2 regions of the Pseudonocardia sp. 2-7 genome follow, and region 1 is predicted to be linked to the other one. Evidence: riboswitches for the same ligand, from Rfam matches in the RefSeq annotation. Region 1 holds a riboswitch; the other holds the start of a gene.
What was found. Region 1 has a riboswitch for S-adenosylmethionine ahead of thrC (threonine synthase). Riboswitches for the same ligand answer to the same signal wherever they lie in the genome.
Positions count from the first base shown of each region.

Region 2: another riboswitch for S-adenosylmethionine. It lies ahead of MTO91_RS18340 (putative leader peptide); the one in region 1 lies ahead of thrC (threonine synthase).

Region 1 is NZ_CP094507.1:1,747,174-1,758,333, forward strand. Features, by position in the region: gene octT (diglucosylglycerate octanoyltransferase) at 1-457, shown strand, start outside; gene MTO91_RS08720 (xylulokinase) at 454-1,896, shown strand; gene MTO91_RS08725 (DegV family protein) at 1,906-2,760, shown strand; gene MTO91_RS08730 (ComEA family DNA-binding protein) at 3,172-4,149, shown strand; gene MTO91_RS08735 (hypothetical protein) at 4,620-4,985, opposite strand; partial or broken gene MTO91_RS08740 (ComEC/Rec2 family competence protein) at 4,920-6,368, shown strand; gene thrC (threonine synthase) at 6,609-7,877, opposite strand; SAM riboswitch class I at 7,884-8,037, opposite strand; gene holA (DNA polymerase III subunit delta) at 8,178-9,146, shown strand; gene rpsT (30S ribosomal protein S20) at 9,250-9,513, opposite strand; gene cynS (cyanase) at 9,685-10,149, opposite strand; gene lepA (translation elongation factor 4) at 10,378-11,160, shown strand, end outside.
Region 2 is NZ_CP094507.1:3,810,328-3,821,487, forward strand. Features, by position in the region: gene MTO91_RS18315 (ABC transporter permease) at 1-866, opposite strand, end outside; gene MTO91_RS18320 (ABC transporter permease) at 866-1,810, opposite strand; gene MTO91_RS18325 (ABC transporter substrate-binding protein) at 1,807-3,438, opposite strand; gene MTO91_RS18330 (NtaA/DmoA family FMN-dependent monooxygenase) at 3,435-4,808, opposite strand; gene MTO91_RS18335 (LLM class flavin-dependent oxidoreductase) at 4,805-6,061, opposite strand; gene MTO91_RS18340 (putative leader peptide) at 6,203-6,301, opposite strand; SAM riboswitch class I at 6,307-6,402, opposite strand; gene MTO91_RS18345 (ABC transporter substrate-binding protein) at 6,972-8,063, shown strand; gene MTO91_RS18350 (ABC transporter ATP-binding protein) at 8,092-8,892, shown strand; gene MTO91_RS18355 (ABC transporter permease) at 8,882-9,778, shown strand; gene MTO91_RS18360 (putative leader peptide) at 9,979-10,044, shown strand; gene MTO91_RS18365 (acyl-CoA dehydrogenase family protein) at 10,197-11,160, shown strand, end outside.

The DNA of each region.
Region 1 (11,160 bases):
CGAGCTGATCCCGGTACTGCGGCCCGCCCCGCTGCGCCACGCGGCCCGCAGCGCCTACCGGCGCGCCCAGCCGCGGCTGGCCCCGGCACTGGCGCGGCTGCCCGGCGGGGGACCGGCGACCCTGCCGCCCCGCCTCACCGCCGCCTACCTGGAACGCTGCCGCGCCGGGGTGCACGCGCTGCGCCCCGGGCTGCCGGTGGTGGCGCTGGCACCGTCGGTGCACCGCGCCGCCGACTACGGCCTGGCCCACCCGCACCGCGCCGCCACCGACGCCGCGATCCACCGCTGGGCGGCCGGCGCCCCGGCGGTGACGGTGCTCGACGTGCCCGCCCTGGTCGGCGAGCACGTCCTCGGTGGACACGGCAACCCCGACGGGCTGCACTGGGGCTGGGCAGGACACGCCGCCGTCGGGGAGGCACTGGCCGGGCTCCTCGCGGCCGCGGGGGACCGGCCGTGACCCTGCTCGGTATCGACCTCGGCACCACCTCGGTCAAGGCGGCGGTGTTCACCGGCGACGGCGTCCGGGTCGCCGCGGCCCGGGCCGCCCACCCCACCGCGCGGCCCGCACCCGGGCACGCCGAGCAGGACCCGCACGACTGGTGGTCCGGGCTCACCGAGGTGGTCGGCGCGCTCGGCCCGGCACTGGCCGGGGTGACGGCGGTCGGGGTGTGCGCCCAGGTCAACACCCATCTGTTCGTCGACGACGACGGTGCCCCCGTGCACCCGGCGATCACCTGGCAGGACGGCCGGTGCGGCCCGGTCGCGGCGACACTGACCGGACGGCTCACCCCCGCCGACCGGGCCCGGGTCCGGGGCGGGCTGGGCACCGTCGACGCCTCGCACGCGGCCGCCCGCGCCGCCTGGCTCGCCGCGCACCGGCCCGACGCGTGGGCCCGCGCACGCAGGCTGCTCGCCCCCAAGGACTGGCTGCTCGAACGGCTCACCGGCACCGCCGTGGCCGACCCGTTGTCCTCGACCGGGCTCCTCGGCCCCGACGGCCGGTACCCGGACTGGCTCGACCTGCTCGTCCCCGGGCTGCGCGCGATGCCGGCGCCCCTGGCCGACCCGGCGTCGGTCGCGGGGGAGACCACCGGCGCGGGCGGACTCCCGGCCGGGCTGCCCGTCGCCGTCGGGACGATGGACGCCTGGGCGGCGCTGCTCGGCGGCGGGATCGCCGCCCCCGGAGACGCGATCGACATCGCGGGCACCTCGGAGGTCCTGGCCCTCGCCGCGACGCCCGGCGGCGGCGCCCCGGGCATCGTCACGTTCCCGTCGTGGCGCGGGCTGCACGTGCACGCCGGGCCCACCCAGGCTGGCGGCGACGCCCTGACCTGGGCGTCCGCGGTGCTCGGCGTCGCACCGGGCGAGCTGTTGGACCGCGCCGCCTGCCCCGACCCGGGCCAGGTCCTGTTCCTGCCCCAGCTCGCCGGGGAACGGGCCCCGCTGTGGGACCCGGACCTGCGAGGGCACTGGCTCGGCGCGGGCTTCGCCACCGGGTCCGCCGAGCTGGGCCGCGCCGTGCTGGAGGGCGTCGCGCACGCCGCCCGGCACGTCCTGGGGCCGCTGGAGGCCGCCGCCGGACGTCGCGCCGACACGATCGCCGCCTGCGGCGGTGGTGCGGCGAGCGACCTCTGGTGCCAGATCAAGGCCGACGTGCTGGACCGGCCGCTGCGCCGCACCGCCGAGCGCGACGCCGGGGTGCTCGGTGCCGCGATGCTCGCCGCGCTCGCGACCGGCGACGCCGCCTCGGTCGGCGAGCTCGCCGGGCGCATGGTGCGCCTCGACCGGGAGTTCACCCCCGACCCGCGCACCCGCGGTCGCCTCGACGACGCGCACGGCCGCTACCTCGCCGCGCAGCGGGCACTGGCACCGCTGTTCCGCCCGACGGGTGGATAGGGTCCGGCCGTGCCCCCCTCGCCGGTCGCCGTGGTCACCGACTCCACCGCCCACCTGCCGCCCGGCGTCGCGGAACGGCGGGGCATCCACGTCGTCCCGCTGGAGGTGCGGCTCGGTGAGCGCACCGCCCGTGACGGTGTCGACGTGTCCGCCGCCGAGCTGATCACCGCCCTCGCCGACCGCACCCTGCTGGTGCAGACCTCGCGCCCGACCCCGGCCGCGTTCGCCGAGCGCTTCACCGCCCTGCTCGACGACGGCGCCCCCGCCGTCGTGGCCGTGCACCTGTCCCGGGAGCTGTCCGGCACCTGGGACGCGGCCCGGCTCGCCGCACAGGAGGTCGCCCCGGACCGGATCCGGGTCGTCGACTCCGGCGCCGTCGCGATGGGTCTGGGCTTCGCCGTGCTGGCCGCCGCCGACGCCGCCGGGGCAGGTGCGGCCCCGGAGGAGGTCGAGGCCGTGGCCGGTGCCGTCGCCGCACGGGCACGGGTCCTGTTCGCGGTGCAGGACCTGGAACGGCTGCGCCGTGGCGGGCGGATCGGTGCCGCGTCCGCGCTGGTGGGCACGGCCCTGTCGGTCAAGCCGATCCTGCACCTGCGCGACGGCCGGATCGCGCCGCTGGAGAAGGTGCGGACGACCTCGCGCGCGACCGAACGGCTCGTCGCGCTCGCGGTCTCCGCGGCGGGTCCGGGGGCGCACGTCGCCGTGCACCACCTCGGTGCCGAGGACCGGGCCGAGGACATCGCCGATCGGCTGCGCGAACAGCTGCCCGACGCCGCCGGGATGCACGTCTCCGAGGTCGGCGCGGTGATCGGGGCGCACGCGGGACCCGGGCTGGTGGGGGTCGTGGTGGTGCCGGCGGGCTGACCGCCTCCCCGAGGGTGGCCGGCTCCGGACGCCTGCCAGGGCCGGCGGGGCCCCGCCGGTGTGTAGCACGGACCGCCGACGGTCCGGCCCCGTGACGGCCCACGGGATGCCGTCGGTCCCCAAGCGACGGATCCGTCCACAGGCCGGACACCGGCCGGTCGGAACGGGGGTCACGGACCTAGCGTCGGATGCGTGACCAGGACCGACACCGCCCTCGACCCGGCCCGGCGGCTCGCCGGGATCGGGAGGCGCGGGCGCCCGGACACGGTCGCGGACCGGCTCGGACCCCCGACGGTCCCGTTGCCCGCGCTGCCGGTGCCTCCCGGCCCGGCCGGGTCACGCCCCGGACGACCGCCCGCACCCGGGCCACTCCCGCCGCATGATGTCAGCGGTGCCGTTCCGCCGGGTCCGATGCCGTCCGCCTCCCGACGCGACACCCCGCACCGTGCGACACCTGTCCGGCACGCCGACCCCGACGCCTCGCACGGTGCGGGACCGGAGTGGCCCGCCGACCCGCAGGGCGCGAGGCCGGTGTGGACCGCCGACCCCGACGCCGGCCACCCCCTGGCCCTGCTGGCCCGGGACGACCCCGCCCCGCCCGAGGAGACTCTCGCCGACGACGGCCCGCACGGCGGACGCCCCTCCTGGCTGCGCCGCCGGGCCCAGCGGTGGCTGCCGTCGTCGCTGGCCGGGGCGCGGGTCGACCCGGGCCGCCCCGGTGCGCTCGCGCTGGTGGCGGTGGTGCTCGTCGGTGCGCTCGTCGCCGGGGTGGGTGTGTGGCTCGACCGCCCCACCGTGCAGCCCGTCGGCGGCCTCCCCGAGGTGACGGCGGTGCCCGGCGGGGCGGCGGCCGAGGAGACCGACCGGTCGGCGGACGCGGGCGCACCGGCACCCGTCGCGGCGGCCCCGGTCACCGCGGGGCCGCTCGTCGTCAGCGTCGTCGGGCGGGTCGCCCGGCCCGGCCTCGTCCGGGTGCCCGACGGGTCGCGTGTCGCCGACGCCCTCGACGCCGCGGGGGGCCCGCTGCCCGAGGTCGACCTCGGCGTGCTCAACCTGGCGCGGCGGCTCGGGGACGGCGAACAGATCGCGGTCGGCGTCCCACCGGCCGCCGACGCCGCCCCGGTCCTGCCCGCCCCGGGCTCCGAGCCCGCGTCGGGCACCGAACCGGGCGCCCCCGCCCCGCCCGGCGCCCCCGGCGGGAAGATCGACCTGAACACCGCGACCGCGTCCGACCTCGACGCCCTGCCCGGCGTCGGCCCGGTCACCGCGAAGAAGATCATCGACTGGCGCAATGCCAACGGGCGCTTCAGCCGGGTCGAGCAGCTGCGGGAGATCGACGGCATCGGCGAGCGCCGCTTCGCCCAGCTCCAGGAACTGGTACGGGTGTGACCCGCGCCGGAGCCCGCCGGGCGGACCCGGTCCACGGGGAGCACGACGACGAGCACGAGGGGCAGGCCGAGCGTCCCGCCCCACCCGACCTGCGCCTCGTCCCCGCCGCGCTCGCCACGTGGGCCGCCGTCCTCGCCGGACTGCTCGGCGGCACTGCGGGTGGGATCACCGCCGCCGCCCTCGCCGCGCTCGCCCTGCCGGTCGCGCTGCTCCGCGCCCGGACCAGCGCCCGTGCCGCGGCACCGTCCTCGATCGTGCTCGCCGCGGCCGGGTGCGCGCTCGTCGCGGCCGTCCTGGGGACCGTCCACGCGGCCGCGCTGGCGTCGCACCCGCTGCGGGCACCCGCCGACCGCGGCGCCGCCGCCGAGGTCCGCGTCCGGCTCACCGAGGACCCCCGGGTCCTGCGCAGCACCACCGGTGGTGGCGACGAGTCCGGCGCCGCCCGGGCGATGGCGCTGGTACCCACCGAGCTAGTCACGGCCACCGTCGGCGGGGACCGGGCGACCACCGGCGGGAAGCTCCTGCTCCTGGCCCCGGCGGCGAGCTGGACCGGGCTGCTCCCCGGCCAGGAGGTCTCCGCCGCCGGGCTGCTCATGCCCGCACAGCGCCCCGACCTCACGGTCGCCGTGCTGAAGGTCCGGGGTGCGCCGCAGGACGTGACCGCGCCGCCCTGGTGGCAGACCGGGGCCGGGGCGCTGCGCGACGGCCTGCGCGACGCGGCGGTCTCCGCGCTGCCCGAGGCACCCGCGGGACTGCTGCCCGGGCTCGCGATCGGGGACACCCGCGCCCAGCTCGCCGAGACCGAGCAGGACTTCCGCACCGCCGGGCTCGCGCATCTCACCGCCGTCTCCGGGGCCAACGTCGCGATCATCACCGGGGCGGTGCTGCTCCTCCTGCGCCTGTTCCGGACCGACCCGCGGATCGCGGCCGCGGCAGCGATGCTGGCCCTGGTCGGGTTCGTCGTGCTGGCCCGGCCGTCACCGTCGGTACTGCGGGCGGCGGTCATGGGCGGGGTGGTGCTGATCGCGTTCGCGGCCGGCCGCGCCCGGTCGGCGGTGCCCGCGCTGGCGGTGGCCGTGCTCGGCCTGCTGCTGGCCGCCCCCGCCCTGGCCGTCGACGCCGGGTTCGTGCTCTCCGTCGTCGCCACCGGTGCGCTGGTCCTGCTCGGCCCGGGCTGGACGGCGGCGTTGCGGCGGCGTGGGCTGCCGTCCGGACCGGCCGAGGCACTGGTCGTCCCGGTCGCCGCGGCCCTGGCCACCGCGCCGGTGATCGCCGGGCTCAACGGGGGAGTCGGGCTGGTCACCGTGGTGGCGAACCTGCTCGCGGCGCCCGCCGTCGCCCCCGCGACGGTGCTGGGCGTGCTCGGTGCGGTGCTGTCCGCGGTGAGCCCGGCCGCCGCGTGGTGCTGCGCCTGGCTGGCGGGACCGTTCGTGTGGTGGCTGGTGGTGGTCGGGGACCGGGCCGCCGCGGTCCCCGGTGCCACCGTGCCGTGGCCCGCGGGGGCGGGCGGCGCGCTGCTGCTCACCGGGGTGCTGGTCGTGCTGCTGGCGATGGGCCGGGTGCCCCGGCTGCGGGCGCTGTTGCTGGCCCTGCTGGTCGGGCTGCTCGTCGTCCTCGTCCCGACCCGGTTCGCGCCGCCCGGATGGCCGCCCGCCGGGTGGCGGATGGTGGCCTGCGACGTCGGTCAGGGCGACGCGCTCGTCCTCGCCACCGGTACCCCCGGGCACGCCGTCCTGGTCGACACCGGGCCGACCGACGACGCCGTCGACACCTGCCTGAACCGGCTCGGCGTCCGGGTCCTGGAACTCGTGGTGATCACCCACTTCCACGCCGACCACGACGGCGGACTCGCCGGCGCGCTGCGTGGCCGCGCCGCGGGCGGCATCGCCGTCGGGCCGGTACGGGAGCCGGCGTCCGGGCTGCGTGACATCACCCGGCGTGCCGAGGAGGCCGGTGCCCCGGTGGTGGGGCTCGCGCGCGGGATGGCGCTGGGCTGGCCGGAGCTGCGCCTGCAGGTCCTCGGTCCGGTCCACCCGGCCCTGACGGTCGACGGCAGCGACGGGACGGCGGTCAACGACATCTCGCTGCTGCTGCGCGCGACCACCCCGGCCGCGACGATCCTGCTGACCGGCGACGCCGAGCTGGTCGCCCAGGACGACCTGCTCGACTCCGGGGCCGACCTGCGGGCGGACGTGCTGAAGATGCCCCACCACGGGTCCCGCAAGGTGGTCCCGCGGCTGATCACGGCCGTCGCGCCGCGGGCGGCGGTGATCAGCGTCGGCAACGGCAACAGCTACCGGCACCCCAACGCGGAGCTGGTGGACCGGCTCGCCGGGGCGGGGATCGTCGTCGCACGCACCGACCGGTCCGGCGACCTGGCCCTGACCGGCGACGACCCGGCCGGGCTGGCGGTGGTCGCGCGAGGCGACCCCCGTCCGGCGCCCGGCCGGCGGGGCCGGTCAGCCCCGGTTCGCCAGCGCCTCGCGGACCGCGGCGGACGTCGACGGCACGGTCGCCGTCGGGCCGACCTCGCCGGAGACGGCGTCGAGGGTCTTGAGGCCGTCTCCGGTGATCATGAGGACGGTCTCGGCGTCGGGGTCGAGTGCCCCGGCCTCGAGCAGCTTCCTGGTGGTCGCGATGGTGACCCCGCCCGCGGTCTCGGCGAACACGCCCTCGGTGCGGGCCAGGAGCCGGATGCCGGCGACGACCTCCTCGTCGGACACGTGCCCCACCGAGCCGCCGGTGCGGCGCACCGAGTCGAGGACGTACGGACCGTCGGCCGGGTTCCCGATCGCCAGCGAGCGCGCGATGGTGTCCGGCTTCTGCGGCTGGATCACGTCGTGGCCGGCCTCGAAGGCCCGCGCGACCGGCGAGCAGCCGGTGGCCTGGGCGCCGAACACGGTGTACGGGGTGGGCTCGACCAGACCCAGGGTGCCGAGCTCGGTGAACCCCTTGTCGATCTTGGTAAGCTGGGAGCCGGAGGCGACCGGGACGACGACCTGCTGCGGGAGCCGCCAGCCGAGCTGCTCGGCGACCTCGTAGCCCAGGGTCTTCGAACCCTCGGCGTAGTACGGCCGGACGTTGACGTTCACGAACGCCCAGTCCTCGTGCTCGGCGGCCAGCTCGGTGGCGAGCCGGTTGACGTCGTCGTAGTTGCCGTCGACGGCGAGCAGGGTGCCGCCGTAGACGGCGGTGGTGACGATCTTCGCCTGCTCCAGCGAGGACGGGATCAGCACGACCGAGTCCCAGCCCGCGCGGGCGGCCGCGGCGGCGACGGCGTTGGCCAGGTTACCCGTCGAGGGGCAGCACAGCACCGAGAAGCCGAGCTCACGGGCGGCGGCGAGCGCGACGGCGACGACGCGGTCCTTGAACGAGTGCGTCGGGTTGCCCGTGTCGTCCTTGATCCAGATCTTGCGGACGCCGAGCGCGCGGGCCAGGTTGTCGGCCTCGATCAGCCGGGTCAGGCCGGGCTCGGTGTTCGCGTGCTGCTCGACGGTCGACGGCACCGGCAGCAGGTCCTTGTAGCGCCAGATCGACTTCGGCCCGGCCTCGATGGAGGCGCGGGTGACCGTCGGGAACTCGTAGGCGACCTCGAGGGGGCCGAAACAGCGCGGACACGCGAACTCCGCGGCGAGCGGGATCTCGTGGCGGCACTCGCGGCACGCGAGAGCGCGCGCGGAACCGAGGTCGTAGGCGGAGGTGGTTTCGGGCGCAGCAGTGAGAGTCACGAGATCTCCTCATCTGTCCCGCCGGAGGTGGCGGGCCGGAATTGGCACCGTGTTCGTCGACGTCCTCGCCACGCGGAATGCGCAGGTCTGGGCGGATCGTCGTGCGACGCCGGTTGCCGGGGCTTCAACGGGCCGTTCCCTCTGCCCCTCTGGATGAGCCATATGCGGTTGTGGTGCTCCGGACGCCGGGCGCCGGAATCGACGACGACCGTACGCGAGCGGGCCGCCCCACCGCCAGACGGCGTCCTCCGGTCGGGACGCGGCTCACCCGTTGTCGGAGGTGTGGGCCACCATGGGGGTGTGAGCAGCACGAGCGAACCGGGCCCGCTGCAGCTGGTCGTCGGGGACGAGGAGTTCCTGGCCGAGCGGGCGGTGTCCGACCTGGTCCGGCGCGCACGGCAGCGCGATCCGGAGACCGAGCTGCGCCGCTTCCGCACCTCCGAGGTGGCACCCGGCGAGCTCGCCGGGCACCTCAGCCCCTCGCTCTTCGCGGAGGGCAGGGTGATCGTGCTCACCCACGGCCAGGACGCGAACAAGGACATGACCGCCGCCATCGCCGACTACGTGAAGGACCCGGCCGACGGGATCGTGCTCGTGGTCCAGCACGCCGGGGGGGCGAAGGGCAAGGCGGTCCTGGACTTGATGCGCAAGGCCGGGGCGCACACCGTCACCTGCAACCGCATCACCCGCGCCGACGAGCGGTCGGACTTCGTGCGCGACGAGGTCCGCCGGCACGGCGGCACGATCACGCCCGGGGCGCTCGCGGTGCTGGTCGAGGCGGTCGGGTCGGACCTGCGGGAGCTGGCGGCCGCGGCCGGGCAGCTCGTCGCGGACACCGGCGGCGCCGTGGACGAGGCCGGGGTGCGGCGCTACCACCGCGGCCGGGCCGAGTCCTCGGGCTTCGCGGTGGCCGACGCGGCGGTCGCGGGGGACCGGCGGGCGGCGATGGAGGCGCTGCGGTGGGCGCTGGTGCTCGGTGTCCCGCACGTGCTGATCGCCGACGCCCTCGCGGACTCGGTGCGCACCCTGGCCAAGGTCGGCTCGGCCGGGCGGGGCGACCCGAACCGGCTGGCCGGGGAGCTGGGCATGCCGCCCTGGAAGATCCGCAAGGCCCAGCAGACGGTCCGGCAGTGGCGGCCGGAGCAGCTCGCCGTCGCCATCGCGGCGACGGCGCGGGTGAACGCCGACGTCAAGGGCGTCGCCGCGGACGCGGAGTACGCGTTGGAACGGGCCGTACTGGCCGTCGTCTCCGCGCGCACCCCGCGCTGACCCGGCCGGACCCCCGAGCGCTCCGACACCGCCCGGGGCCCGGAAACACGACGACGGCGCCGCCCGGGTGGGGCGGCGCCGTCGTCGGAAGAACCGGGGTGGCTCAGGCCTGGACGTCGTTGAGACGCTTGGCCAGGGCCGACTTGCGGTTCGCCGCCTGGTTCCGGTGGATGACGCCCTTGCCGGCCGCCTTGTCGAGGGCCTTGGCCGCCTTGCGCTGCAGCTCCACGACGTTGTCGGCGCCGGAGTCGGCGGCCTCGCGGAAGTGGCGGATCGCGGTCTTGACCGACGACTTCACCGACTTGTTGCGCTGCCGGCGCTTCTCGTTGGTCTTGACTCGCTTGATCTGCGACTTGATGTTGGCCACGTCTGCCTCTGGTCTTCCTGCCTGCTGGTCGGCTGGTGAGTGTTCTCGTCCGGGTCCGCTCCGGCGGCACCGAACAGCATCACTGGAGAGAGGGTCCAGGCCGTTTCGGGCGAGCACGCCGAGCGCTCGACGCACAAGGTTACCAGCGGCGTCGTCGCGCCCTGTGCCGGGTCACCAGACGCGGTAGGGCAGGAACTTCCCGTTGAGGGTGATCACAGCCCGGTCGCCCTTGGGGTCGGGCACCCGCTGCAGGTCCAGTTCGAAGTCGATGGCCGAGACGATGCCGTCGCCGAACTCCTCGCGGACCAGCTCCGAGATCGTCGTTCCGTACACCTGGACCATTTCCGAGAGCCGGTAGACCAGTGGATCGGTGAGGTCCACCGCGGACGCGCCGCGGACCGGCGGGAGGGTGAGCGCATCGACGACGTCGGGGTCCAGGTCGAGCAGTGAACCGGCGGTCTCGGCCTGCTCGCGGGTCAGCGTCTGCTGCCCGAGCAGGGCCGAGGTGGACCACTCGACCGGGTGGCCCAACGCCTCGGCGATCTTGTCCCAGGTGAGGCCCAGCTTCTTCTTGCGGGCCAGCACGACGCGGGCGGCGCCCAGTCGGTCGAGCGGGGGGACGGGGGTGACCGACACGGTGACTCCTCCGGGTGGGGGTGGCTGACCGTTCGATCGTGCGCGATCGGTGGGCGGGCGGCAACGCCGGGACGCGTCGCGTGAACGGCGTGTGACGATCTGCGGTGCCACCACGGCGGTCGCCCGGCCCGACATGGGACGATGGGTCCCAGTGCCCCGAGCCCCGAGTGCCCTGAGCACCCGAAGTGCCCGAAGCCCCACGCATGAGCGAAAGCCGAGTACAGCCGAGTGACGACGTACGCCGACCGCACGTTCACCCCGCCGGAGCGCATCCGGAACTTCTGCATCATCGCCCACATCGACCACGGGAAGTCCACCCTGGCCGACCGGATGCTGCAGGTCACCGGGGTGCTCAGCGCGCGTGACGCCCGGGCCCAGTACCTGGACCGGATGGACATCGAGCGCGAGCGCGGCATCACGATCAAGGCGCAGAACGTGCGGCTGCCGTGGACGGCGAAGAACGCCGACGGCGTCGAGACCGAGCACGTGCTGCACCTGATCGACACCCCGGGCCACGTCGACTTCACCTACGAGGTGTCCCGGGCGCTCGAGGCGTGCGAGGGCGCGATCCTGCTGGTCGACGCCGCGCAGGGGATCGAGGCGCAGACCCTGGCCAACCTGTACCTGGCCATGGAGAAGGACCTGCACATCATCCCGGTCCTCAACAAGATCGACCTGCCGGCGGCGGACCCGGAGCGCTACGCCGCGGAGATCGCGCACATCACCGGCTGCGAGCCGGAGGACGTGCTGCGGTGCAGCGCCAAGACCGGTGAGGGTGTGGAGGCGGTGCTGGACGCCGTCATCGCGCAGGTCCCCGCTCCGGTCGGCGACGCCGACGCCCCCGCCCGCGCGATGATCTTCGACTCGGTCTACGACACCTACCGCGGCGTCGTCACCTACATCCGGGTCGTCGACGGCAAGCTCTCGCCGCGCGAGAAGATCAAGATGATGTCCACCGGTGCCGAGCACGAGCTGCTCGAGATCGGGATCGTCTCCCCGGAGCCCAAGCCG
Region 2 (11,160 bases), 2.1 Mb from region 1:
CGGGAGATGCGGTTGACCGACAGGACGGTCGCGGCGATGACCAGGCCGGGCATCGCGCACACCCACCAGGCGACGGCCAGGTAGTTGCGGCCGTCGGCGACCAGCGAGCCCCACTCCGAGGCGGGCGGCGGGGCGCCGTAGCCGAGGAAGCTCAGCGCGGACACCGCCAGGATCGCCAGGCCGAACTCCAGCACCGCGAGCACGACGACCGGCCCGGCCGCGTTCGGCAGCACGTGCCGCCACAGCGAGACGTACCAGCGGGTGCCGACCGCGCGGGCGGCCTCGACGTAGAGGGCGCGGCGCACCCGCAGGGTCTCGGCGCGCATCACCCGGGCGAAGCTCGCGACGCTCGCCACGCCGACCGCGATCGCGACCTTCACCGTCCCGAAGCCGAGCGCGGTGATCAGGGCCAGCGACAGCAGGATCGCGGGGATCGCGAGCAGCATGTCGACGCCGCGCATGAGGACCTCGTCGACCCAGCCGCCGGCGAACCCGGCGAGCAGCCCGATCAGCCCGCCCGCGACGAGCGCGACGGCGACCGCGATCACGGTGGCCTGCAGCGACAGCGAGGCGCCGTGCACGACCCGGGTCCAGACGTCGCGGCCGAGGTGGTCGGTGCCGAACCAGTGGCCGGGCCCGGGCGGAGCGAGCCGGCGTGCGGTGTCACCGACCGCGGGGTCGCCGGGCGCGAGCAGCGACGGCACGAACGCCGCGGTCAGCACGAGCAGCACGACCGCCCCGGCGAGCACCAGCCCGGGCCGGGAGCGCAGGAACCGCCCGAGCCGGGCCCGCGGCCGTCGACCGGCCGGAGGCGGTGTGTCACGGACGCCGGGCGCGGCGAGGGGGGCGCGGTCGAGCAGGGTCATCAAATACTCCCGGGGGCGACGGCGACCCGCGGGTCGAGCAGCGGGTAGGCCAGGTCGACGAGCAGGTTGACCACGACGAAGGCGAGCGCCGCGAACAGGACGATGCCCTGTACGACAGGGATGTCCTGCGCCCCGACCGAGGCGACGGTGAGCCGGCCCAGGCCGGGCCGGGTGAACACCGTCTCGACGACGACCGACCCGGCGAGCAGGTTCCCGACGACGTAGCCGAGCACGGTGAGGGCGGGGATCGCGGCGTTGCCCAGCGCGTGGCGCAGGTGCACCGCGGCCGCGCCGACCCCCTTGGCGCGGGCGGTCGTGACGTACGGCGAGTCCAGCGCCTGGGTGAGGCTCTTCGCGAGCACCTGGGCGACGAGCGCGCCGGTCGGGAGGCCGAGGGTGACCGCCGGGAGGATCAGCGACTCCGGTCCGCGGTCGCCGACCGAGGGCAGCCAGCCCAAGGAGAACGAGAACAGCTGCACCAGCATCAGCCCGACCCAGAACACCGGCAGCGACACGGCCAGCGACGGCAGCGACGCCAGCACCTGCCGCAGCCACGGCGTCCGGGCCCAGGTCGCGGCGAGCGCGACCGCGGTGCCGCCGACGACGGCGACGAGCAGCCCGGCGGCGGCGATCTGCAGGGTCGGGGGGAGGGCCTGCGCGACCGCGGTCCGCACGTCCTGCCCGCTGGCGAACGACGTGCCGAGGTCGCCGTGCAGCGCCGCCCAGAGCTTCGTCACGTACTGCACCGGCAGCGGCTGGTCGAGGCCGTAGCGGGCACGCAGGGCGTCCAGCTCGGACGGCGACACCGGCTCGCCGTCGCCCGAGGCCATGGTCGCGACCGGGTCGCCGGGCAGCAGGTAGAGCACGATGAAGCTGACCGTCCACGCCGCCCACAGCACGACGGCGGCGAGCCCGAGGCGGCGCAGCAGGTAGGGGACGGTCATCGCGCGTCGGACTTCCAGGCGTCGTGCAGCTGGATGCGCGAGGACGCGTCGAACGCGACGCCGTGGGCGTCCGGGCCGACGCCGAGCACGGTGGTGAGCTCGACGACGGGCGCGGTGTCGAACCGCTCGGCGAGCAGCTTCTGCGCCTGCCCGGCGAGTGCCGCGCGTCGCGCCGGGTCGACCGTGGCGGCCTGCTCCGCCAGCGGGGCCTGCAGCGGCCCGGCGGGCAGCCGGTAGCGGTTGGTCCCGTCGGTGCCGTAGGTCGACCGCAGGATGTCCGGGTCGGCCCGGGTCAGGTTGCCCCACGCGGCGACGAAGTCCCCGCCGTCGAGGACGGCCTGGGTCTCGGCGATCTGGATCTCGCGGAGCGCCACGTCGATCCCGATCCGGCGCAGCTGCTGCTGGATCAGCTCCAGCGCGGGCTTGGTGGTGCCGATGTTCTGGGCGAACGTCAGCGGCACGGTCAGGCGCTGCCCGCCCTTGGCGCGGATGCCGTCCGGGCCGGGCACCCACCCGGCGCGGTCGAGCGCGGCGGTCGCGGCGGCCGGGTCGTAGCCGACGAGCGCGGACTGGTCGGCGTAGGACGGCGTCGTCGACGACAGCGGGCTCGTCGCCGCCCGCGTCTGGGTCGGGTAGACCGCGGCGACGACCTCGTTGCGGTCGATGCCCCGGCTCACCGCCTCGCGGACGGCGGCGTCGGCGCCGAGCGGGGTGCCCTGGTTGAACGTGATCCCGAACGGCAGGCCCGGGTTCGGCCGGGCCGGGAGCTGGACCCCGGCCCCGGTGAGCGGGGCCTCGTCCTGCTGGCCGACGCTCGCGATCGCGTCGACCTCGCCGGACTGCACGCTGCCCGCCCGCACCCCGGACTCGGGGACGACGCGGAACTCGGCCCGGTCGAGCCAGGCCTCGCCGGGGTGGGTGAACAGCTGCGAGCCCCAGTCGTAGCCGGCCCGCTTCGCGAGCACGGTGACGTCGTTCTTGACGTAGCGCTCGAGGGTGAACGGACCGGAGCCGACGACGCCGGCGCAGCGCTCGTCGTCGGAGCGGACGGCGCCGGCCGGGGAGAGCAGGCCGAGGCTGTGGGTGGAGGTGCCCTGCAGGAACTGCACGTTGGGCTTGGAGAACCGGACGGTGAACTCGGTGGGGCTCGTGACCTCGGTGCCGGTGTACCCGGCCAGGTAGCCCTTGGGGAGGCTGCCGCGGGCGCCGAGCTGCACCGCCCGGTCGAGGTTCGTCTTCACCGCGGCCGCGTCGACGGGCGCGCCGTCGGAGAAGGTGGCGCCGGGGCGCAGGGTGAACGTCCAGGCGGTGGCGTCGGCGTTCGACGACCAGCGGGTCGCCAGCCAGGGCACGATCGCGCCGGTGGACGGGTCCTGGTCGGTGAGCGAGTCGACGACCTGGCGCAGCGAGTAGATCGAGTCGTTGCTCTGCACCTGCTGCGGGTCGGCGCAACCCTGGTCCGAGGACACCGCGAACACCAGCGTCCCGCCCGGCTGCGGCGGGCCCGCGTCGGCGGCGGAGCCACCGGCGCCGGAGCCGCAGGCGGTGAGGGTGAGCGCGGTGGCCGCGAGCAGCACGGCCGAGCGGCCGGCGGGCAGGTCCCGCCACAGCCGGAACCGGCGCCTCACGACGCCACCGCCGCACGGCGCTCGCCGAAGCGCGACGGGTGCGCGAGCCCGAGGTTCTCCCGCAGCGTGGCGCCCGGGGTGTAGTCGGTCCGGAACACCCCGCGCTCCTGCAGGATCGGCACGACCCGGTCGACGACCTCGTCGAGGCCGGACGGGCTGACGTGGGAGCCGAGGATGAACCCGTCGGAGGCGTCGTTCTGCACGTAGCGGTCGATCTCGTCGGCCACGTGCTCCGGGGTCCCGACGAACACCGCGCGGTCGAAGACGTGCTTGACCGTCTCGCGCAGCGAGTACCCGTGGGCGTCGGCGAGCTCGCGCCAGGCGGCGACGGTCGCGTGCGCGTCCTGGGTCAGCGGGGCCCGGCCCTCGATCCACGTCGGAGCCTCGGGGGTGGGCTCGACGTCGGGCAGCGGCCCGTCCGGGTCGTAGCCGGACAGGTCGCGGTTCCAGACCATCTCGGCCAGCACGATCGAGGTCCACGGGTCGACCTGCCGGTCGTGGAGGTGCTCGTGACGCTCGCGGGCCTCGGCGTCGGTGTCGCCGAGCACGACGCCGGCGCTGGGCAGGATCCGCACCTCGTCGGGGTCCCGGCCGGCCTTGCGGACCCGGGCCTTGACGTCGTCGTAGAAGGCGCGGGCCTCGTCGAACTTCTGGTACCGGGAGAAGATCGCGTCGGCGGACGCGGCGGCGAAGTCGCGACCGGCCGGGGACTCGCCGGCCTGCAGCACCACCGGGTGGCCCTGCGGGCTGTGCGGGGTGGTGAAGCGCCCGGCGATGTCGAACTGGTTGCCCGCGACCGCGAAGTCGCCGACGTGGCCGTCGCGCAGGAAGGTGCCCGACGCGGGGTCGGCGACGACGGCGTCGGAACCCCAGGAGTCCCAGAGCGCGCGGACCGCGGCGAGGGTCTCCCCGGCCCGCTCGTAGCGCTGGCGGTGGCCGAGGTAGGCACCGCGGCGGAAGTTCTCGCCGGTGGGGGCGTCGGAGCTGGTCACGACGTTCCACGCCGCGCGCCCGCCGGAGAGGATGTCCAGCGTCGCGAACTTCCGGGCCAGCTCGTAGGGCTCGTTGAAGGTCGAGTTGATCGTCCCGGCCAGACCGATGTGCTCGGTGACCGCGGCCAGCGCGGCGAGCACGGTGAAGGTGTCCGGGCGTCCGACGACGTCCTGGTCGAAGATCTCCCCACCGCGGGTGCGCAGCCGCAGTCCCTCGGCGAGGAAGAGCAGGTCGAGGCGCCCGCGCTCGGCGGTGCGCGCCCAGTGCTCGAACGACTCCCAGGCGATGTGGCTGCCCGAGGCCGGGTCGCTCCAGACGGTGTCGTGGTTGACGCCCGGGAAGTAGGCGCCGAGCACGATCTGCTTCCTGTTGCTCATGCGGTGGCTCCGGAGAAGGTCGGGACGGCGGCGGACCCGGCCCCGGCGGCGTAGCGGCTGGCGGGCCTGGGCAGCCCGAAGCGCTCGCGCAGGGTGGTCTCGCCGTAGGCGGTGCGGAACGCGCCGCGGGACTGCAGCTCGGGGACCAGGCCGTCGACGACGGCGTCGAGGTCGGCCGGCAGGACGGCCGGGCGCAGCCGGTAGCCGTCGAGCCCGGCGCGGCGCCAGGACAGCAGGGTGTCGGCGAGCCCGGCGGGGGTGGTGGCGAGGATCGCGGCGTCGGAGGAGAGCGGCTCGAGTGCGTCCAGCCGGGCGAGCCGCTCGCGGGCGGCGCGCTCGGTGCCGGCGAGCACCACGACGACGTCGCCGAGGATCCGCAGCGGCGGCGCGGTGCGGCCCGCGGCGGCCTCCGCGGAGCGGACCTGGGAGACGATGCGCGCGGCGTCGTCGGCGTCGTGCGGTGTGGTGAACACGACGTCGCCGACCCGGGCGGCGAGCAGCGCCGGGTCGTAGCCGTGGGCCAGCGACACGACCAGCGGCTGGCCCTGCGGCGGGCGCGGCACGATCGACGGCCCGGCGACGCCGAAGTGATCCCCGGCGAAGTCGACCCGGTGCAGCTTGTCCCGGTCGACGAAGCGCCCGGTCAGGGCGTCGCGGATCTCGGCGTCGTCCTCCCAGGAGTCCCAGAGCCTGCGCACGACCTCGACGGCGTCGGCGGCCTCGCCGAACAGCTCGGCGACGAGTTCGCGGGCGGCCGGGGTGCCGAGGTCGGCACGGCGCAGGCCGGGGACGCTGCGGCGCCCGAAGTGGGCGGCCTCGTCGGCGCGGACCGAGGTCTGCACCCGCCACCCGGCGCGGCCGTGGCTGTCGTGGTCGAGCGTCGACAGCGCGGACGCGACGTGGAACGGCTCGGTGTGGGTGGTGGTGACGGTCGGGACCAGCCCGATCCGCGACGTCGTCGGGGCGAGGAAGGCGGCGACCAGCGAGGCGTCGAGGCGTCCCTGCACCCGGTCGGTGCGCCGGTCGGCGCCGCTCAGGTGGTCCCCGGACTGCAGGCCGAGTGCGTCCTCGATCGTCACCAGGTCCAGCAGCCCGCGCTCGGCGGTGCGGGCCAGGTCGGTCCAGTAGCGGGCGGTGAACAGCCCACGGGGGTGTGCGGCGGGGTCGCGCCAGGCGGCGGGGTGCCAGCCGGCGCCGTCGAGGGCGACGGCCAGGTGCAGGGGGCCGCCGGTGGTGGTGTCCGATGTAGACATACGGCATCGCTTTCTCGTCGCCCCGGGGGGGCACGACGGGACGAAGAGGACGTCGGAGTGGACCGCGGACCGCGGCGGCCGGGACGGGTGGCCGTCGTGGACGGCCGGGGCGGGGCGGGTGGGCGCCCGGCGGGACGCCGGTCAGGCCCGACAGGTGGCGCCCGCGACCCGCATCAGGTCGACGTGGCGGCGGTACCGGGGATGGTGCGCGGCGCGCACCTGCTCGGCGACCGTGCGCATGGGATCCTCCATCGAACCCGGCTGGAGCACCCGCACCCGCGTGCTGCGGGGGGTTGCTGCGGCGTCGTCGAGCCGGGTCTCTCGGCCGCTCCGGATGGTGTGCGTCCCGACTGTAGGTATCCGGTGCCCGACGGTGTCAACCCGCATCGCGATCGAGTGACCCGCACCGCAGCAGACCTCCCGACCTGCGGAATCATCACCCGGATGCCGCGAAAGGTGTCCGGACATCCCGCGGCCGTTCCTGGTTGGTGGACTCCGGGTTGTCCGGAGAGGTGACCACCGCGCACCCTGGTCGGGTGACGACGAGCCAGCGGCGGCCCTCGCGCACCGCACGGCTCGTGGGGGACGCGACGGCCCCCGTCCCCCAGCGGCAGACGCGCACCGCGTGGCACGCGGTGCCCCTGCGCCCGACCGGCCTCGAGCCGTTCTGGCCGAGCCGGCGCGCCCCCGCCTACAGCGAACTCTGTCGCTGACCGGTCCCCGTCCCGCAGGCCGTCACGCCACGCCCCCGGCGTGCGACGCACCCGCCGGACCGGGAACCGCCCGCCGGACACCACTCCGGCCCGTCACCCGTCCCGCACCCCGGCACGCCCTCCCCGGCCGGCCGGCCCCGGCGCGCAGCGGTCGTCCCCGACCGCCCGCCGCCCCCACGGAAGGACCCCGTTCCGCGATGTCCCCGCACGTCCTGCGCCCCGGATCCCGGGCGCGCACCGCCGCCGTCCTGCTCGCGCTGCTCACCGCGCTCGGGCTGCTGGCCGGCTGCTCCCGCGCCGAGGAGAGCACCACCGCCGCGGGCGCCACCTCCCCCGCGACCGAGGTCCGCCTCGGCTACTTCCCGAACATCACCCACGCCCCCGCGCTGGTCGGCGTGAAGCAGGGCCTGTTCGCCGCCGAACTGGGGAGCACGACGCTCACCACCCAGACGTTCAACGCGGGTCCGGACCAGGTCAACGCCCTGCTCGGCGGCTCGATCGACGTGGCGTTCATCGGTTCCGGCCCGGCGATCAACGCGTTCACCAAGTCGGGCGGCGAGGCCGTGCGCCTCGTCGCGGGCTCCACCTCGGCCGGCGCCCAGCTGGTCACCAGCCCGGACATCACCTCGCCCGAGCAGCTCAAGGGCACGATCATCGCGACGCCCCAGCTGGGCAACACCCAGGACATCGCGCTGAAGACCTGGCTGTCGGAGAACAAGCTCCCGATCGGGCAGGGCCCGGACGCGGTGACGGTGCAGAACATCGAGAACCCGCAGACCCTCGACCTGTTCAAGCAGGGCAAGGTGGCCGGCGGCTGGCTGCCCGAGCCGTGGAGCTCGCGCCTGGTCGACGCCGGGGCGAAGGTCCTGGTCGACGAGAAGTCCCTGTGGCCCGGCGGGAAGTTCCCGACGACCGTCGTCATCGTCCGGACCGAGTTCCTGCAGCAGCACCCCGAGACCGTCGAGGCGATCCTGCGCGGCGAGCAGAAGGCCATCGCCCTCATCCGTGACGACCCGGCGCAGGCGAAGACCGTCTCCAACGAGGCGATCGGCGAGATCACCGGCAAGCCGCTGGCGGCCGACATCCTCGACCGCGCGTTCACCGAGCTGTCCTTCGACTCCGACCCGCTCGCCTCGACCTTTCCGCAGCTGGCGAAGGACTCGGTCACGGCGGGCATCGCGAAGAGCGAGGCGGACCTGACCGGCTTCCTCGACCCGACCGCGGTCGACGCGGTCCGGACGAGCTCCGGGGAGGCCGCCGTGGACCCGGCCGGCCTCGCCCGGAACTGACACCACCACCCACGAGGGGAACCCACCGATGACCGTCGACCTCACCACCCGACGTCCCCGGACCCGCGACACCGCGGTGGCGCTGTCCGGGGTCGCCAAGACCTTCGGCACCGGGCCGGGGGCGGTGACCGCGCTCAACGGGATCGACCTGCAGGTCGGCGCCGGCGAGTTCGTCTGCGTGCTCGGCGCGTCCGGCTGCGGCAAGTCGACGCTGCTGAACCTGCTCGCCGGGCTCGACGCCCCGACGGCGGGCGAGGTCACAGTGGGGTCCGCCCGGCCGTCGTTCATGTTCCAGGAGGCCGCGCTCATGCCGTGGCTGACCGCGCTGCGCAACGTCGAGCTGCCGCTCAGGCTCGCCGGGCACGGCCGGTCGGCCCGGCAGGAACGTGCCGAGGAGCTGCTGTCGCTGGTGCGCCTGGAGGGCATGGGCGGCAAGCGTCCGCACGAGCTGTCCGGCGGCATGCGCCAGCGCGTGTCACTGGCCCGGGCACTCGCCGCCGCGACCGGTCTCGGCGAGGACCAGGGCACCGGCGGGCTGCTGCTGATGGACGAGCCGTTCGCGGCCCTCGACGCGATCACCCGCGACGTCCTGCAGGGCGAGCTCCTGCGCGTCTGGCGGGCCACCGGCACCACGATCGTGTTCGTCACCCACGACGTCCGCGAGGCGGTCCGGCTCGCCGAGCGGGTGGTGCTGCTGTCCTCGCGGCCCGGCACCGTGGTGCGGGAGTGGACGGTGCCCGCCGACGGCCGCGACGCCGAGGCCCAGGCCGAGCTGCACGACGACATCACCGGACGACTGCGGCAGGTGATCACCAGCCATGCCGCGTGAGGACACCTCGATCACGGTCGTCGAGAACGACCGGGACTCCGCGGCCGCGGTCGCCGGGCTCGACGCCCTCGACACCCCGGTCGAGCGCACCACCCCGTGGTGGCAGCGGCTGCTGCGGACCTGGCTGCCGCCGCTCGTCGCACTCGCCCTGATCGTCGTGGTCTGGCAGCTCGTCTGGGCCTCGGCGGTCACGCCCGAGTACAAGCTGCCGGCCCCCGGCGCCGTGGCCGAGGCGTTCGGCGAGACCGTCGCCAGCGGCGAGATCTGGTCGATCCTGTGGACCTCGGTCAGCCGCGCCGCCCTCGGCTTCCTGCTCGCCCTGGTGATCGCCACCCCGCTCGGTGTGGTGGTCGCGAAGGTGCCGGTGGTGCGTGCGGCGATCGGCCCGCTGCTCACCGGTCTGCAGTCGCTGCCCTCGGTGGCCTGGGTGCCGGCCGCGGTGCTGTGGTTCGGGCTGACCAACGCCACGATCTTCTTCGTGGTGCTGCTCGGCTCGGTCCCCTCGATCGCGAACGGCCTGGTCGCGGGCATCGACCAGGTGCCGCCGATCCTGCCCCGGGCCGGCCAGGTCCTGGGCGCGACGGGGTACCGGATGGCCCGCCACGTCCTGCTCCCCGCGGCGCTGCCCGGCTACCTCGCCGGCTGCAAGCAGGGCTGGGCGTTCTCCTGGCGGTCGCTCATGGCGGCGGAGATCATCGCGGCCGGACCCGCGCTCGGGGTCGGACTGGGCGCCTACCTGAAGAACGGTGCCGACGTGAACGACATCGTGCAGGTGTTCGCCGCGATCCTGCTGATCCTCATCGTCGGCATCGGGGTCGAGCTGCTGGTCTTCCGCCCCCTGGAGCGACGGGTGCTGCGCGCCCGGGGGCTGGCGCTCTCCGTCTGACCCGGGCGGCGCCCGCAGGATCGGCACGACGTCCCACCCATCGACCACGACCTGTCCACAGTAGATCTCCCACACCTCGGGACACCTGTCCGGACGGCCGCGATCACGGCTCCCACCAGGCAGGATGCGAGTGATCCGGGTCGCCGGAGGCTTGGGCGGCACCCGGGGTGGCGGCTAGCGTGGCGACCGTGACCGGATCGGTGCTGCTGACCACGCGGGGGCATGTCGACCTCGCGCGCGTGGCGTCGGCACTCTGTCGACCCTGAGCCGTCGTCCCGAGGCGACCTCCCGAGTCGTCCCCGGGCAGCACCCGTCCCGCTCCGCGCGCCCGTCGGGCCCGCGCACCCCGCCGTGGCCCCGCCCGGCGTCCCCGCCGTCGTCGCCCACCGCCGCGCGCCCCTCTCCGGAAGGACCGTTCATGACCACCACCTCACCCGCCCCCGCCGGAACCGACGGCGTCGCGGGCCGGACCGCCTGGACCGACGAGCAGCTCGACGCCGTCTTCGCACCGGTCTTCGCCCGGATCGCCGAGGGCGCGGTGACCCGCGAGCAGGGCCGCACCCTCGCCCACGACGAGGTCGCCGCCCTGCGCGCCGAACGCTTCGGTGCGCTGCGGCTGCCCGTCGCCCTCGGCGGCTACGGCGCCACCGTCCGCCAGCAGTTCCGGCTGCTCGTCGACCTGGCCGCCGCCGAGTCGAACCTGCCCCAGGCGCTGCGTGTGCACTGGTGGTACGTCGACGACCTGCTGCTCGCCACCCCGGGCCCGGACCGCGACGCCCGGCTGGCCGCCGTCGCCGGGGGTGAGCTCGTCGGCAACGCCATCACCGAGCCCGGCGTCGGCGCGATCGACCGCTACCGGACCGCGCTGACCCCGGACGGCGACGGCGGCTACCGTCTGAACGGCACGAAGTACTACTCGACCGGCAGCCTCTACTCCGACCGCATCCTCGTCGCCGCCGACCTCGACGGCGAGCGGGTCTCGGTGCTCGTCGACGGCGACGCCGAGGGCGTCGTCCAGCACGACGACTGGGACGGCTTCGGCCAGCGCCTCACCGCCAGCGGTACCACCGTGTTCACCGACGTCGCCGTGTCCGCCGACCGGGTCCTCGGTCCGGGCTACGGCTCCGCCGGCCGGTCCTGGGGCACGTCCTACCTGCAGCTCGTCCAGCTCGCCGTGCTCGCCGGCATCGCGCGTCGCGCCACCGACGACGTCGCCGGCTGGGTGCGGGAGCGCACCCGCACCTTCACCCACGCCGCGGCCGACCTGCCCCGCCACGACCCCCTGGTCCAGCAGGTCGTCGGGCGGCTGTCCGCCGCGGCGTGGTCGTCGCGGGCCCTGGTGCTGACCATCGCCGACCAGCTCGACCGGCTGCTCGACGCGG